Regions from separate parts of the Mesorhizobium sp. M1D.F.Ca.ET.043.01.1.1 genome, predicted to be linked through region 1. Evidence: predicted binding sites of a transcription regulator. Region 1 holds the regulator's gene; the other holds the start of a gene.
What was found. The regulator LexA, encoded in region 1, represses DNA repair genes until DNA is damaged. The targets are predictions, from matches to a motif close to TGTTCNNNNTGTGTTCNG.
Positions count from the first base shown of each region.

Region 2: the regulator LexA is predicted to act here: its motif matches at 1,744-1,761, upstream of EJ067_RS16090 (DNA recombination protein RmuC).

Region 1 is NZ_CP034444.1:6,779,456-6,782,846, reverse strand. Features, by position in the region: gene glp (gephyrin-like molybdotransferase Glp) at 1-971, shown strand, start outside; gene lexA (transcriptional repressor LexA) at 1,088-1,822, shown strand; gene EJ067_RS32700 (ComEC/Rec2 family competence protein) at 1,806-3,391, opposite strand, start outside.
Region 2 is NZ_CP034444.1:3,311,846-3,315,236, forward strand. Features, by position in the region: gene EJ067_RS16075 (N-acetyltransferase) at 1-222, opposite strand, end outside; gene fmt (methionyl-tRNA formyltransferase) at 219-1,154, opposite strand; gene def (peptide deformylase) at 1,160-1,690, opposite strand; gene EJ067_RS16090 (DNA recombination protein RmuC) at 1,794-3,044, shown strand; gene EJ067_RS16095 (GFA family protein) at 3,057-3,391, opposite strand, start outside.

The DNA of each region.
Region 1 (3,391 bases):
GACGCGGCTTTGCCGGCTCCGTCGGCAATGGCGAAGCGGTGCGCATCTTCACCGGCGCGCCGCTCCCCGAAGGCGCCGACACCGTGGTCATCCAGGAGAATGTCCGCGACCTCGGCCGCGGCCGGATCGAGGTGACCGAGCCGACGGCGGAAGCACGCAACGTCCGTCGCCGCGGGCTCGATTTTGGCCAGGGCGACCTGCTCCTCGAAAAAGGCCGCCAGCTCGATCCTGCGGCGCTCTCGCTGGCGGCGTCGGCCAACCATCCGAGCCTCACCGTGGTGCGGCAGCCGCTGGTGGCCATCATCGCCACGGGCGACGAATTGCTGCCGCCCGGCAGCGCGCTCGGCCCGGACCAGATCATCTCGTCCAATGCCTATGGCGTCGCAGCCGCGGCCCAGTCGGTCGGGGCGCGCGCGCTCGACCTCGGCATCGCCGCCGACCGGCAGGACGCAATCGCGGCTCTGGTTAGGAAAGCGGTCTCAGCCGGCGCCGATATCATCGTCACCCTCGGCGGCGCCTCGGTCGGCGACCACGACCTCATCCACGACGTGCTGACCGGCGAAGGCATGCAGCTCGATTTCTGGAAGATCGCCATGCGCCCCGGCAAACCGTTGATGTTTGGCCGCCTAGGCAACATCCGCTGCATCGGCCTGCCCGGCAATCCGGTGGCGAGCCTTGTCTGCTCGCAATTGTTCCTGAAGCCGCTTCTGGCGCGGCTGGGTGGCCGCAACTACCGACAGGACATCCGCGCCGCCCGGTTGGCCGCCGCGATGCGCGCCAACGATCTCAGGCAGGACTATGTGCGCGCCGTCGTGCGCGAGGAGGCCGGACGGCTGGTCGCGACACCGTTCGGCATCCAGGATTCCTCGATGCTGAGGACGCTCGCCGACGCCAACGGCCTGATCGTGCGCGAGCCCTTCGCCCCGGCGGCGGAAGCCGGCGCCGAATGCAGCGTTCTGATGTTACGCTGAACAAAACGTCAACACATTCACTAAACTTTAAACGGTTGCGGAACACAACTGGAACAGATAGTGTTTGTTCTGGGTTTGTTTTTCTGATTCTGGTTTCAGAACCCATGGGGGCCGCCATGCTGACGCGCAAACAACATGAACTCCTGATGTTCATCCATGAACGGCTCAAGGAAAGCGGCATTCCGCCGTCTTTCGACGAGATGAAGGAAGCGCTCGACCTTGCCTCGAAGTCGGGCATCCATCGCCTGATCACGGCGCTGGAAGAGCGCGGTTTCATTCGCCGGCTGCCGAACCGGGCGCGTGCCCTGGAAGTCCTGAGGCTGCCCGATTCGATCGCGCCCGGCCTCAATGCGGCGAAGAAATTCTCGCCAAGCGTCATCCAGGGCGGCCAAGGCAATCTCGGCCGGCAGATCAAGCCTGCGGCGCCCTCGCGCACGCCTACGCCCAGCAATGATGACGACGTCGTTTCGGCCGTATCCATTCCGGTCATGGGTCGCATCGCCGCCGGTGTGCCGATCGATGCCATCCAGCATCAGACGCATTCGATCACAGTGCCGCCGGACATGATCGCGGGCGGCGAGCATTATGCCCTGGAAGTCAAAGGCGACTCGATGATCGAGGCCGGTATCTTCGACGGCGATACGGTCATCATCCGCAACGCCAACACGGCAAGCCCGGGTGAAATCGTGGTGGCCCTCGTCGACGACGAGGAAGCGACGCTGAAGCGCTTCCGCCGCAAGGGTGCCTCGATCGCGCTCGAGGCCGCCAATCCCGCCTATGAGACCCGCATCTTCGGGCCGGACAGGGTCAAGGTGCAGGGCAAGCTAGTCGGACTCATTCGCCGCTACTGAGCGGCTGTGGCTTTGCCTCTGGCTTTTCGGGCCGCTTGTAAGGCGCCAGGCCCCTCGCCTCGCGCGAGTAGCTCCGCTGTTCGTGCCAGGGGCGATAGGGCTTCTCGACGGCGTATTGAATGACAGGTTGCGCCGTCGCCGATTGCGGATCGAAGAAGACGGCAGCGCTTCCATGGCGAGCAAGTTGGCGTTTGGTGACGACAAGAATGCGTGGATCGCGGCAAGGATTGTAGGCCGTGGCGTCGTTGATGACAATGAGGTCGGCATAGCCGCAGGCCGGCCTGGCGCTGTTGCGATTTTCCGCCAACGCGACGATCGCGCCGGACGGATGCCGGCCGATGCAGAGATCGCCGGTGCAATAGAATGGCGATCCCGGCGGCAGGTCGACGGGATCTGCGATATCCAGCGCGCCTTTGGCGAATGTCTCCGGCGGCACGATTTCCTCGGCTTTCAGCGCGCGCTTCCAGTTGTCGATGGTGAACTCGTTGGAGCGTTCGCGGTTGATAGCGAGCTCGCCGCCGCCGATCGGCATTGCCACCAGATGCGCGTCCTCCGAGATCAACACATCCGGCGTGCGGACATGCGGAATGGTGAGCAGAGCAGCAAGCGCGAACGGCACGGCTGCCAATCTGAGCCAGGTGGTGGCCATGGTCGCGATGACCAGCGCGATCGTCGCCAGCAGCACCGATTGGATCGAGATCAATCCCACGGCATCGACGGGCGAGCGCTCGGAAATCCATACCGAAATGGCAATCGTCGCAGTCAGGCCCTTGCCCATCACGTAGAGGAACGGACCGTCGAAACCGAACGGCATCGCCAACGCGCTCAGCACGGCGAACGGCATGACGATCAGCGAAACGATCGGCATCACCGCCAGATTGGCGAGCAGACTGAGCGGCGAGACGCGCTGGAAGTGCCAGATCGCAAACAGTAGTGTCGCGCTGCCCGCGATGAGCGAGGTTACGGCGGCGCCACCCACGCCAATCGCCAGTTTTCGCGACAAGAACCCGAGGAAGGAGCGCTTTGCCGGCGGCACGGTCGCTTTGCCGGCGCGATAGTCGGCAAAGCCGGCATAGGCGCCGACCAGGGCGGCGGTGGCCGCGAAGGACATCTGGAAGCTCGGACCGACCACTTCGTGCGGCGAGACAAGGATGACGGCGATGGCCGAGATCGCCAAATTGCGCATCGTCAGCGCCGCGCGGTCGAAGAGCACGGCGACCAGCATCACGGCGAGCATGATGAAGCTCCGCTCGGCCGCCACCACGATGCCGGAGATGACGAGGTAAGCGGCGATCGAGGCAAGCGCGATCGCCGCGGCGTATTTCTTCACCGGCCGGCGCGACGAGAAATCCGGAAACAGCGCAAAGGCGCCGCGCAGCAGGAACATGATCGTGCCGGCGACCAGCGCCATGTGCAGGCCGGAGATTGAGATGATGTGATAGATGCCGGTGCGCCGCATCGCTTCGTTGATGTCTTCGGGAATGCCGGCGCGAACGCCGACAATCAACGCCGCGGCGATTTCGCCTTCGGGTCCGCCGACGGTGCTTCTGATGTGATCGGCGATGTTCT
Region 2 (3,391 bases), 3.5 Mb from region 1:
TGCAGACCGCTTGGCACCGTTCTGCACAAAAAGCCTGGAAAACAGGATGTGGCCGACGACCTGGCCGTCTTCTTCGGCAACCAGTTCGACGACGGTGTCGCCACCGGCCACCAGGGCGTCGACCAGGCCGGCCTCCGCCTGCTGGCCGAAGGCATGCTCTTCGACGAGGCGGATCGCCTCGCGATCCCGCGGCGTCGCCGCGCGTATCGACATCATGCTCATGTGAGTTTCGTTCCTTTTTCGACCTTGGCCCCGCGCAGAAACTCCTGAGCGGCGGCGGGCCTTCCACCCGCCCGTTGAATTTCGACCAGCCGCACCGCGCCTGACCCGCAGGCGACCGTCAGCCGGTCATCGAGAATACCTCCCGACTCGCCGACGCCGTTGGAAAGCGTCGAGCGAAGCAGTTTCAGCCGCTCCACGCGGCCACCAATTTCGACCTCGCACCACGCGCCCGGGAAGGGCGAAAGGCCGCGAATGTGATTGTGGACTTCGCCGGCAGGCCGCGTCCAGTCTACGCGTGTCTCCGATTTATCGATCTTTCGGGCATAGGTCACCCCTTCCGTCGCCTGTTGGATAAATGTCAGACAATTTATCCCCAGCCGCGTCAGCGCTTCCACCATCAGCGAAGCACCTAAGTCCATCATCCGGTCATGCAATTCGCCGGCGGTCATATCGGGTCCGATGGGCGATTTTTCAACCAATGCCACCGGACCGGTGTCGAGACCTTCTTCCATGCGCATGATCATCATGCCGGTCTCGGCATCGCCGGCCATGATGGCGCGCTGGATGGGAGCAGCACCGCGCCAACGCGGCAAAAGTGAGGCATGGCCGTTGAGGCAGCCCAGTCTGGTGGCCTCCAAGACGGGTTTCGGCAGAAGCAGGCCGTAGGCGACGACCACCGCGACATCGGCCCGCAAGGCGGCGAAGGCCTGCTGCTCGGGCTCGCTTTTCAGCGATGCCGGCGTCCGCACCTCGAGGCCAAGCCGCTCCGCCTCTCGCTGCACCGGCGAGGGCGTCAGTTCCAGCCCGCGCCGGCCAGCGGCGCGCGGCGGCTGCGTGTAGACGGCAGCTATGTCGTGGCCGACCTCGGCTATCGCACGCAGCGTCGGCACGGAAAAATCCGGCGTGCCCATGAAGATGACGCGCAGGGGCATGCCCCCTATCCCACCATCTTGCCCGGCGCCTTGTCCTTGGCGAGCTTCTTGAACTTCCTCACCACCATGTCGCGCTTCAGCTTCGAGATGTGGTCGATGAACAGCACGCCGTTGAGGTGGTCGATCTCGTGCTGCAGACAGGTCGCCATCAGGCCCTCGGCGTCAATCTCCTGCAGCTTGCCGTCGCGGTCGAGATATTTCACCCGCACCGCGGCGGGACGCTCGACCTCGGCATAGTAGTCGGGGATCGACAGGCAGCCTTCCTCATAGACCGAGCGCTGGTCGGAGCTTTCGAGGATCTCCGGATTGATGAAGACATGCGGCGCCGGCTCCTCGCCTTCCTTGGCAAGGTCGATGACCAGCAGGCGCCGCGGCTCGCCGACCTGGATCGCCGCCAGCCCGATGCCCGGCGCGTCATACATGGTTTCCAGCATGTCGTCGGCGAGCTTGCGCAAATCGCCGTCGACGCGCTCCACCGGCTTGGAAACCTGGCGCAGGATGGGATCGGGAAGAATGATGAGCGGCTTGATCGACATGGCGTCTCACCTAAGACGTCGCAGGAAAAGCGTCAACCGGGACATCATCCGCCTGTTCACGTTTTGATCTGTGCCGGCGGGCCGAATCGGTTATGCTGCCGACATGAACGACATGACCTCCATCCTTTCGCAACCGGTCGCGCGGCTCGGCGCCACCACGATCACGCTCGGCGAGGCGCTCGGCTTCGGCGGGCTTCTGCTGCTGGCGTTTTTCCTGGCGCTCGTCATAGCGCTGTGGCGCGCTGCCGGGGCACGCGCGGTTGCCGCGGCCGAAGCGGCCGATCATGCCCGCGATACCGAGGCGCGGATGGCGGACATCCTGCAGGCGCAGGCCGAGATGCAGGGCCGCATGGGCGCGATCGCCGAAGTGTTCGGCGCCAGGCAGGCCGAGCTCACCCAATCGCTCGGACAGCGGCTCGACGCCATGACCGGCCGCCTCGGCCAGACCATGGCCGAGCAGACCAAATCGACGCATGAGAGCCTGGCCAAATTGCAAGAGCGGCTGGCGGTGATCGACACCGCGCAAGGCAACATCCAGTCTTTAGCCGGCCAGGTCGTGCAGCTGCAGGCGATCCTTTCCAACAAGCAGACGCGCGGCGCCTTCGGCCAGTCGCGCATGGAGGCGATCGTCGCCGACGGGCTGCCGCACGGCGCCTACGAGTTTCAGGCGGGCCTGTCGAACGGCAGCCGGCCGGACTGCCTGGTGCGGATGCCGAACGGTGCGCCGATGCTTGCCATCGACGCCAAGTTTCCGCTGGAAGCCTGGAACGCCATCCGCGCCGCCGAGAGCCCCGACCTCAAGAAGGTCGCCGCGCAGGCGTTCCGGCGCGATATCGAGGTGCATATCCGCGATATCGCCGAAAAATACCTGATCCAGGGCGAGACGCAGGACACCGCCTTCATGTTCGTGCCGTCGGAATCGGTGTTCGCCGAGATCCACGAGAATTTCGAGGCCGTGGTGCAGAAGGCGCACCGCGCCCGCGTCGTCATCGTCTCGCCGTCGCTCTTGATGCTGTCGATCCAGGTGATCCAGGCAATCCTGAAAGACGCGCGCATGCGCGAGCAGGCGCATCTGATCCAGGGCGAGGTCATCCGCCTGATGGAGGACGTGGCGCGCGTCGACGAGCGCGTGCGCCGGCTGCAGACGCATTTCGGCCAGGCAAGCAAGGACATAGACGACATCCTCGTTTCGACGTCGAAAGTGACCAAGCGCGGCCAGAAGATCGAAGCGCTGGAGTTCGCCGAAGGGGAAACCGAGCCGCCGCGCGGTCCGGCCAAGGTGGAGGCCGGCGCGCGCGTGGCCGATTCCAAGACCGGCCAGCTCAGGTTGCGCGTCGTCGAAGGCGACGACTGAGCCGCCAAACGACTACTGCTCGTCGACCACCCTGGTGCCCTCGAACTCGGGCAGCCAGTGCAGAGCCGAGCGATGCCAGTATTGCGTCCTCGGCACCAGCTGATCGCGCTGGCGCGCCGTGCCGGTCCTGATGCCGTAGACCTTCGGGCCGTCGGCGACGGAGGTGGCGTAAAGATGCGAGCCGCACTCGCCGCAGAAGCCCTGCGCCCGCTTGGCGCCGGTCGTCCCGGTCTTGATGTAGACCTTGGGCTCGCCCTTGGTGATGCGGTAATCCTCCTCCGGCACCCGCACGGTAACGCGAAACGCGGTGCCGGTCAGTTGCTGGCAGTCCGTGCAGTGGCAGATCG